3 regions of the Chryseobacterium subflavum genome follow, and region 3 is predicted to be linked to each of the others. Evidence: riboswitches for the same ligand, from Rfam matches in the RefSeq annotation. Region 3 holds a riboswitch; each other region holds the start of a gene.
The links. A riboswitch is a leader RNA that binds a small molecule or an ion and turns the genes downstream of it on or off. The one in region 3 is predicted to bind S-adenosylmethionine.
Positions count from the first base shown of each region.

Region 1: it holds a riboswitch for S-adenosylmethionine, as region 3 does, so the genes downstream of both, AC0INN_RS12755 (SusC/RagA family TonB-linked outer membrane protein) here and AC0INN_RS13470 (alpha/beta fold hydrolase) in region 3, are expected to answer to the same signal.
Region 2: it holds a riboswitch for S-adenosylmethionine, as region 3 does, so the genes downstream of both, AC0INN_RS09715 (TonB-dependent receptor plug domain-containing protein) here and AC0INN_RS13470 (alpha/beta fold hydrolase) in region 3, are expected to answer to the same signal.

Region 1 covers NZ_JBVTMR010000002.1:755,822-759,107, reverse strand. Annotated here, with positions in the region: gene AC0INN_RS12755 (SusC/RagA family TonB-linked outer membrane protein) at 1-1,392, opposite strand, end outside; SAM riboswitch class I at 1,476-1,572, opposite strand; gene AC0INN_RS12750 (type II 3-dehydroquinate dehydratase) at 1,818-2,222, shown strand; gene pckA (phosphoenolpyruvate carboxykinase (ATP)) at 2,273-3,286, opposite strand, start outside.
Region 2 covers NZ_JBVTMR010000002.1:98,013-101,298, reverse strand. Annotated here, with positions in the region: gene AC0INN_RS09720 (outer membrane beta-barrel family protein) at 1-1,208, opposite strand, end outside; SAM-I-IV-variant riboswitch at 1,408-1,506, shown strand; gene AC0INN_RS09715 (TonB-dependent receptor plug domain-containing protein) at 1,812-3,286, shown strand, end outside.
Region 3 covers NZ_JBVTMR010000002.1:905,396-908,681, forward strand. Annotated here, with positions in the region: gene AC0INN_RS13465 (MGH1-like glycoside hydrolase domain-containing protein) at 1-873, opposite strand, end outside; SAM riboswitch class I at 1,063-1,171, shown strand; gene AC0INN_RS13470 (alpha/beta fold hydrolase) at 1,235-2,224, shown strand; gene AC0INN_RS13475 (ACT domain-containing protein) at 2,236-3,286, shown strand, end outside.

The sequences.
Region 1 (3,286 bases), 150 kb from region 3:
TGAACCTCCGATTTCACTACCTTCCCCAAGTAACGGATTTGAATAATAATGGCCATTATAATTTACCAAGTCAATTGAAAAACTGGATTTAAATTTTAATTCCGGTAAGAAGGTAAAATCCAAATACCCTTTTCCTGAAAAGTTATCTTCCCTGTTTTCATTTTTGTCTAATGGCAAAGTTGCTGCTGCATTTTGATTTTGCAAAGCACTTGTCGGCCTGTACTTTCCGAAGTCGTAAATTGTATTTCCGTTAGCATCAAGCTTATAGCTTCCGTCAGGATTTCTTTCATAGTATGGATAAAAAGAAGGAATTACTCTGGATGCATTAATAATATTATCAGTTCTTGAATCGGAAGATGGTGGTGCCTCCTGAAGACTATTGGTATAGCTAAGGTTTGCTCCAACTGTTAACCATTTTTTCACTTCATTATTAATCTTCAATCTCGTACTGTATTTTGTAAATCCGGATCCTATGGCAATACCCTTATCATCAAGATATCCCAATGAGAAAAAGTAGTTTCCTTTTTCATTTCCGCCACTAAAATCAAGATCAACCTGGTTTCTTGAGGCCACTCTTTGTAGTATATCCCTCCAGTCATCATTCCATAAAGGCCTTGCTCCAGGCAGCAGTTTTCCATCTGTCCCTACCGGTTTTGCATAGTTAGAACCATATGGATTGATGCCCAGGTTATTCACAAGATTATCTGTGGCCATTTGTGCTGCCTGTTGTGCTGAAACCTGTGCTGATTTATAACCATTTCTCATTGCTTCCCAATATAATTGAAAATACTGGTCCGTGGTAACCTGTTCATAGTCCTTTACAGCCCTGCTGGAAAATCCCTGACTGATATTAAAATTGATTCGTGATTCTCCTTTTTTCCCTGACTTTGTAGTCACAATAATCACTCCGTTAGCACCTCTTGATCCATACAGAGAGCTTGCCGTAGCATCTTTCAAAACACTAATTGATTCTATATCATTTGGGCTGATAGAATTGATATTTCCATCAAAAGGAATTCCATCCACCACGAATAAAGGATTACTTGAGGCACTAATAGATCCGATCCCCCTGATACGGATTGTTGCCGTAGCACCCGGTTGGCCTGAAGCACTTACTGCCTGCAATCCCGCTACCTGCCCTTCCAAAGCTTTTGTAATATTGGTTACCGGCCGATTATTAATCTTTTCGCTGGAGATCGTCGCTACAGAACCTGTGTAACTCGTCTTTTTCGCTTTACCGTAAGCTACTACAACGACTTCATCAATATCTTTTTCCCTAAGCGTATCTTTCTTCTGCTTTATCTCCTGCCCATTAACACTAATAATGCCTAAGAAAAACAAAGCACCGGGTGAAATCCAAACACCAGCTTTGAATAAATTTTTACTAACCATAATCAATTTTATTTGTTAAATATTAAAAAAATACCCTTTGCGGAAAACACAGCAAAGGGCATCAAGAAATTGATTTAACCAAATGCTTATTTTTCCTTAAAAGGCTGAATGTAACACCTTGCATCATGCAGGTTGTTAAGACTTCGTAGGGTCAGTTCCCTCCATCTTTCTTTATAAGCCGATCGAAATATGGATGCAAATCTAAAAACAATTAGTCTATAAAACAAGTAGACTAATTTATTTTTTATTTTAAATTCTCAAAAATTAACTTAATTTTCACTTAAAACACCTGTTAATAAACCATTAGAGAAAATGTTAAATTTTTAAACATGAGAAATATCATTAAAAATAATGTAAAACATCTTCTTCAAATAAAACCCGTAAAATATCCGCACTAATCGAAAAAAACTTTTTAATTTTATGTTATGAAAATTTTAATCATAAACGGACCGAATCTAAATCTGTTGGGTACAAGAGAACCTGAAATTTATGGAATAATTTCAATGGATGAATATTTGGAAAAACTAAAAGATGAATTCCTTTCTTACGAACTGAACTATTATCAATCGAATATTGAAGGAGAATTAATTAACAGACTTCAGGAAGATGATTTTGATGCTGTTATTATCAATCCGGGGGCTTTTACTCATTACTCTTATGCGATAGCCGACTGTTTAAAGAATATACAGAAACCTAAGATTGAAGTACATATCAGCAATATTTATAAAAGAGAAGAATTCCGGCAAAAGTCAGTAACAGCGGCTCACACAGATGCTGTATTATCCGGCTTTGGAATGAAAGGATACAGACTGGCTTTATTAAGCTTTTAGGATGTTTTAATACATAAAAAAGCCTCATCAATGATGAGGCTTTTCTTTTTTTATATTGTTTGTTCTTGTAATTGAGGTCCGGAAGCAACCAGCTTTTTCCCCTCTTCAGTGTTACAATACTGTTCAAAATTCTTAATATATCTTGATGCTAAGTCTTTAGCCTTCTCTTCCCACTCTGAAGCATCACTGTATGTATGTCTTGGATCCAGAATGCCTTCTGAAACATTGGGTAAAGAAGTAGGAATTTCCAAGTTCATAATAGGTACTTGTGCCTTAGGAGCGTTCTCAATAGATCCATCAATTATTGCATCAATAATGGCTCTTGTATCTTTTAATGAGATTCTTTTTCCTGTACCGTTCCATCCTGTATTTACCAAATAAGCTTTTGCTCCATGTTCTTTCATTTTACCAATCAAGGTTTTAGAGTACATGGTAGGATGTAACGTAAGAAATGCCTCACCAAAAGCCGGAGAGAATGAAGGTTCTGGAGAAGTAATTCCTCTTTCAGTTCCTGCTAATTTAGAAGTATATCCACATAAAAAGTGGTATTGAGCCTGATTTTCATCTAAAATTGAAACCGGAGGTAATACTCCGAATGCATCAGCTGAAAGATAAACAATCTTCTTAGCATGCCCAGCTTTAGAAGGCAGTACAATTTTGTTAATATGGTAAATCGGATAAGAAACTCTCGTGTTTTCAGTGATTGAATTATCAGTATAATCAGAAACACCATTATTTACAACAACATTTTCAAGAAGAGCATCTCTTTTAATTGCTCTGAAAATGTCCGGTTCTTTTTCTTCCGATAAGTCAATTACTTTTGCATAGCAACCTCCCTCATAGTTGAAAACTCCATTGTTATCCCAACCGTGTTCATCGTCACCAATAAGATATCTTTTAGGATCAGCGGATAAAGTTGTTTTACCTGTTCCGGAAAGGCCGAAGAACAAAGCAACATCTCCTTCTTCTCCTACGTTTGCAGAACAGTGCATAGATGCCATTCCTTTTAGCGGAAGGTAGTAGTTCATCATTGCGAACATTCCTTTTTTCATTTCTCCTCCATA
Region 2 (3,286 bases), 810 kb from region 3:
TGGAACTCAAGATAGGTGGAAGCGGTCTGTCGTTGATAGTCCAGATTGGTCAAACCTCTGCTTTGGGTATCGAAGTTTTGTTTTTCATATAATCCACCGAAACTTACCTTTCCTCCATCAAGGATCTTGATTGGTTGCGAATAATCCACTTTAAAATTAGCAATTCTCATGTCAGATTCATTGTTCAGTAAAAGGCCATCCGAAAACCTTGGAAAGTTTTCGTTAGGATTGATGTAACTGATATCTCTGAAAATATTATTCTGATCAAATTTACTCGTTGATTTGGTATATCCGAACTGGAAATCCAGTTTTTGAGATTTATCACTAAAGCGTTTCTGATAGGTTATTACCGCTTCCTGTCTCAAATTATTCGTGTAAGCGGCATCAAATGCATGAAAATATCCTTCCCTGATACTGTCTTTAACAGGAATGTACGGTAGGTCAGCAAAACCGTTACTATCTGTGTAATTGCTGTTTTTATTATGATAGATATCGTAATTTAATAATAATCTGTCCTGTCCCAGATCAAATGTTAAGCCCGATTTCGCGAAATAACCACGGCCGATTCTATCCGTATTGCTTAATAATAAATCATTTTGATTCGAATTCAGCATACTTTCCCGATAGTTCTGTCCGATGTTCAGCTGCCATCCGAAATATTTATTACGGGCGTTTAAATTTAAAGAGTTGCTGGTTCTGCTTCTCAACTTACCGTAGTTGGTAAATGAATAATTTCCTGAATAAGTTGCCGTAAGATATTTATTGGCATTTTTGTTCGTAATGATATTCATAATTGCACCCCCGGAAGTTGCCGGGAATTCAGCGCCAGGTTGAGTGATCACTTCAATTCGGTCTACAGAATTGGCAGGCATCCCTTCCAAAAATGAATTGAGTTCATTGGAAGTAATGTTTAAAGGGCGTCCGTTAAGATAAACATCAAGGATCTTTCCCTGATACATCATACCGGCAATATCAGTAGACACCAGACCCGGAAGTTTTTTGATACCCTCTAAAACATTTCCGTTGTTCAGCTGGGGCTGTTCTGAAAAATCAAAAATAGTCCGGTCTGCTTTTTGTTCAACGGCTTTTTTAGTTTTGGTAATTACAACCCCTTCGATCTGCTTTTCCTTGACCTGGTTGTTGGTTTTTTCCTGAGCCTTTGTGACAATAATGCTTAAGGAAAATAAAACGAGTACAATTTTTTTCATAATGGTTTTTACTACTACTCAGTTAGACGTTTAAAATAAAAAAATGTTACAAGGAAAGTTTTTAGAGGGTTGTTTTATTCCATGAAATACCTCACAATAGAATATAATCATATTGCATCATCATACGGCTTGGTTTTGCGATTGATTTAAAAATTTTACAAATTATTTTTTTATTTGTAAAATAGTTATATCTTTGCCTCACAATTATCAAGAATCTCATAGATGGGATAGCAACCTGCAAAACAAGCAAGGTGCTGAAATAGATAAGCCGGCAAGCTCCGGAAAAAATGTTTTTCTATTCATTCCCATCTTACAATTTTTGTTTAAAATTTAAAATCAATGTTTAAGAACAGGGAAAATTACAGCACAATGAATTTGACTTTTTGCCCGGCAGATATCGAAGCAAAGCTTCTGTATGCTGGTGATCACTCATGGCATTTCGTGATGTGTATGTGTTGTTGTTCTTAGCCTCTGGTTTCTATTAACTAATAAAACCGTTTATCATTTTTCTTTTAGCCTTGTGTTTTCAAGGTTACAGGATACTTTTTGCTTAAAATTTTAAGCAAACAAAAAAATTATAACAAAAATTTAAAAATAAAACACATGCGCCATTTTAAAAATAGAAGTATCATTGCTTCGGCCACTTTAATTTCGACGTTTTACTTCGCCCAGTCTGATACTCTAAAATCAAAAAAAATCGATGAGGTTGTTCTTCTCGGTTCAAGAGGATCAGGTAGATCATTAACAGATACTCCGGTTCCGGTAGACGTTATTAACATTTCAAAAATATTGAAACAAAGCCCGGTTAATAATATAAGCCAGGCTCTAAACTATATTGTCCCTTCTTTTTCCTCCACATCGCATACTGTAAATGACGGGACGGATTTTGTGGATCCTGCACAATTGAGGGGTTTAGGTCCCGATCAGGTTTTAGTTTTACTTAATGGGAAAAGAAGGCATCAGTCTTCACTCATCAATGTAACCCTTACACCAGGTAGGGGTTCGGTGGGAACAGATCTTAATGCGATTCCTGCTTTTGCTTTGGATAAAATTGAAGTGCTTCGGGATGGTGCTTCTGCACAATACGGATCTGATGCTATTGCAGGAGTTGTCAATTTAGGTCTTAAAAAAAGATTGGGGTTATCCGGTCAGTTATTTTTGGGAGGATATGCTTCACCGGTTACCAACAATTTTTCCGGTGGACTGGATGGAGAAACCATCTCTTTAGACCTGAATTATGGATTCAAACTTGGAAAACAGGGTTTCTTCAATATTACCACATCAACACAATACCGGGATCCTTATTCCCGAGCTGGTGTGAGGAATGGCGATATATACAATGCCTATAATGCTATTAACTACAGGGCTGCTCAAGATGGGATAGATATAGACGGGCTTTATAAGAATATAAATAATACTTCCAATAGCCAGCAAATTATCAATACGATTAAACAATATGCAACAAAAGTAAATTATTTTTCATCTGATTTACAGAATAAAATTGCAAACGCCAATAACATTTCAACTTTACAGGGTTTATTAGGAGGGGATGTTACCAATGATGAACTTGCATATAGAGGACTTCAACGGAAAGACTTCAGTATCAGGGCAGGACAGTCGAAACTACAATCAGCCCAGGTATATTATAATTCGGAAATTCCGATTAATGATGACTGGAAGGTGTATTCTTTTGGAGGATATAGCTACAGGCTGGGGAATGCCGGAGGTTTTTTCCGTTTGCCTAATACCGAGAGAAATATCAATTTTATAACACCCAACGGATATCTGCCACAGATTGAGTCTACCATTAATGATTATTCATATGCAGCTGGGATCAAAGGAAAATGGAATGACTGGAATATAGATCTCAGTAACACTTTTGGAAAGAATACTTTCAAGTTTGGAGTTGTTAATACTTTTAATTCTTCATTGGTCAACAACTCTCCAAGAAGATTTGATGCAGGTGGACTTGAGTTTTTGCAAAACACCCTAAACCTTGACTTTTCCAAAAAGTATGATGTATTGCATGGGCTGAACATTGCATTTGGAGGGGAATACCGTTATGAAAATTATAAGGT
Region 3 (3,286 bases):
AGCGGCTTTTGAACCTCTTTTTTCCGGATTAACGGTATTGGAGTTATGAATAATGTGATCGTTTATACCATCCTTGAAATAGGTGTTATCTGTTAAAGGAGCTCCGTATAATTTAGGTGTATTGGTTTCATTATCACAAAAGAGACTTTTGGCACCGGTATTTCTTGAATAGAATTTTTTGATGGAAATACTATCATGGTTAATATCAATACAACCGTTGTATGAGGCGTTTAGCTGACCTTTATAAGTATTATATCCCCATTTCCAGTTGTTACGGAACCAGGCTGTTGGAGCAACAACAATAGGTGCGTCGTTTTGGCTCCTGTTACAAACTGTGATACGGACTAAAAAATCTTCAGCATCTGCTTTACAGTATTCGATGAAAATATCAAAATATTCATCATTATCAAAGATTCCGGTATCAAAGATTTCAAATTCAGCTTCCTTTTTGCTTCGTCTGCCGTTTTCAGATAGCAGGTGATCATAAGGAAATTCATGGATCGGATATTTATACACCATCTTCATATAACTATGGGTAGGCGTGTTGTCCAGATAGTAAAAGATCTCTTTGATATCTTCACCATGATTGCCCTGGGGATTACTCAATCCGAAAAAACGTTCTTTGATCATTTTGTCCTTTTTGTTCCAAAATGAAAGAGCGAAACAAAAAAGCTGTTTGGTGTCCGATATTCCGGCAATCCCTTCTTCACCCCAACGGTAGGCATAACTTTCAGCTTTATCATGATTGGTGAAATTCCACGCATTGCCATTGGGACTATAATCCTCACGAACATTACCCCATTGTCTGTTGCTTACATAAGGCCCCCAGTTTTTCCATTTTATATCCTGTAATCTTTGTTTTTCTGCAGTCATAGTTCATCATTTTTCACTACGAAGGTAATTTTTTTGAAAAATAATTCCAATTTTTTCTATCTGAATAATTCTTAATACATCCTTGTAACTATAATGATTACAGGGATTTTCAGAATAAATTATTTTTTTCATGAAAAAATTAAATAAAATGTTATATCTTTGCACCATTCGATCATTCAAATATTGAAAATGTTATCAAGAAAGGTTGAGGGATTAGACCCGATGAAACCTTAGCAACCCTTTGCGCAAGCGAAGAAGGTGCTACGTTCTACCAAATTATTTTTTGGACAGATAACTTACTGAGTTTTTCAGCCATTTCCTGTGGCATTTTCAATTGTATTATAAATAATGTATAATAGAATTGAAAACAGAACTAAAACATATTAATCTTTCGTATCAAACTAATTCCGGAAAGGAATGCAATATCCCGTTGAGCTATCAGACCTTCGGGAAAGAGCTGTTTTCAGCACCTGTTATTTTAATCAACCATGCTTTAACGGGAAATTCCAATGTATCGGGAACAAATGGCTGGTGGAAGCAATTAGTAGGAGATGGCCAGGTGGTTGATACCAATGTCTATACGGTTTTGTGTTTCAATATTCCCGGAAATGGTTACGATGATTTTTTAATTGAAGAATATGAAGAGTTTACTCCTTCGGATATTGCAGGCATATTTTTAAAAGGGCTAGAATTACTTAACATTAAAAGTCTATATGCGATTATCGGAGGTTCTCTTGGTGGAGGAATAGGATGGGAAATGCTGGTTAAACGCCCGGAACTTGCAGAAGTATTTATTCCCATTGCCTGTGATTTCAGAACTCATGATTGGCTGCATGCGCAATGTATGGTTCAGAAATTTTTATTAAATGGAAATGACGCTCCGTTACAAAAGGCAAGAATCCATGCAATGCTATGTTATAGAACCCCACAATCTTTAAACGACAGATTTCAAAATAAATACAATACCGCAAAAAATAAGCTTGAATCGGAAGATTGGCTTGAATATCACGGAAAAGCTCTTAATGAAAGATTTAGTTTAAAATCTTATCAACTGATGAATCATTTGCTGATGAACATTAATGCCGAGGAAGAAAGGCTGGAGAATGTACAGGCACGAATGCACTTGATCTCCGTTGATACAGATTTGTTCTTTCCTGCTTCCGAAATCCGGATGTGTTTTGAAAAACTGAAAGGTAAAAAAAAGGATGTTTCTTATCACGAGATCACCTCAGTTCACGGGCATGATGCCTTCCTAATGGAATACAAACAATTAAATAATATCATTAAAACCATTTTATTACAGAAAGAAACTGAACAATTACAAGAAACCTGTAATAAAGCTAAACAATAAAGAATGAACAGATGAAAAATGTTAACGAAATAAAATTTTTAAAGAACAGATCAATCATCAAATTTGAAGGAGAAGATTTCTTAGGGGAAATCGGTATTGACGGTAGAATTTTTAAAGCACTTACTTTAGCCAGGATTAGTGTAGGAGTGATCTCACAACAGGCTATAGAAAACGGAATATCAATTTTGGTTCACGAAAACGATTCTGAAAATGCGGTTAATTGTCTGATTGAGGAATTTGAAGCGGAAAGGAAATCAGGAGCAGTATCTCAGATTTATAGTATTAATAACGTTTCAGTTCTGGGGTTTGTAGCTGAAGATTTTAATAAAATACTGGCGGAACTGGCAAGAAATAATGTTTTTCCTTTGCTTCTGAATCAGATAGCAAGTGAAAAAAGAGTAAATATTGTAGTTACCTCTTCTCAGGATGAGAAAACTAAGAATATCATTGAATCTGAAATATCCAAAAAACCTAAAACCGTTCATCTTGCAATCATTGGACATGGGAATGTGGGTAAAACTCTGATTGACCAGGTATTGGAATCTTCCGAAGAAATTAAGAGACGGAAAAAAATAGATCTTAAAGTAGTGGCTGTTGCTAATTCAAGAAAAATAGCATTCAATAAAAAAGGTTTTGGTCATAATTGGAATGATGAGGTTTTAGTTGCTGAAAACCCTTCCAATGTTGATGAACTGATCAGTTTCTCCAGAGAGAATCAGCTGGAGAATCTTATTGTGGTTGATAATACGGCGAGTAAGGATTTTGTTAAGAATTATCATGCTTTAGCTGAGAACGGATTTGATCTTGTATCTTCCAACAAGATTTTCAATACCCTTCCAATAGAAGAATATCGTAAACTAAGATATACGTTGAATAAAAATAACAGGCGATACCTTTACGAAACCAATGTGGGAGCAGGTTTGCCTTTGATCGATACCATTAAACTATTGCACCTGTCGGGGGAAAATATTACAAGAATTAAAGGCGTGTTTTCAGGTTCTTTAAGTTATATCTTCAATAATTTTTCAGTTAGAGATGAGAAATTTTCAACCATTATAGGAG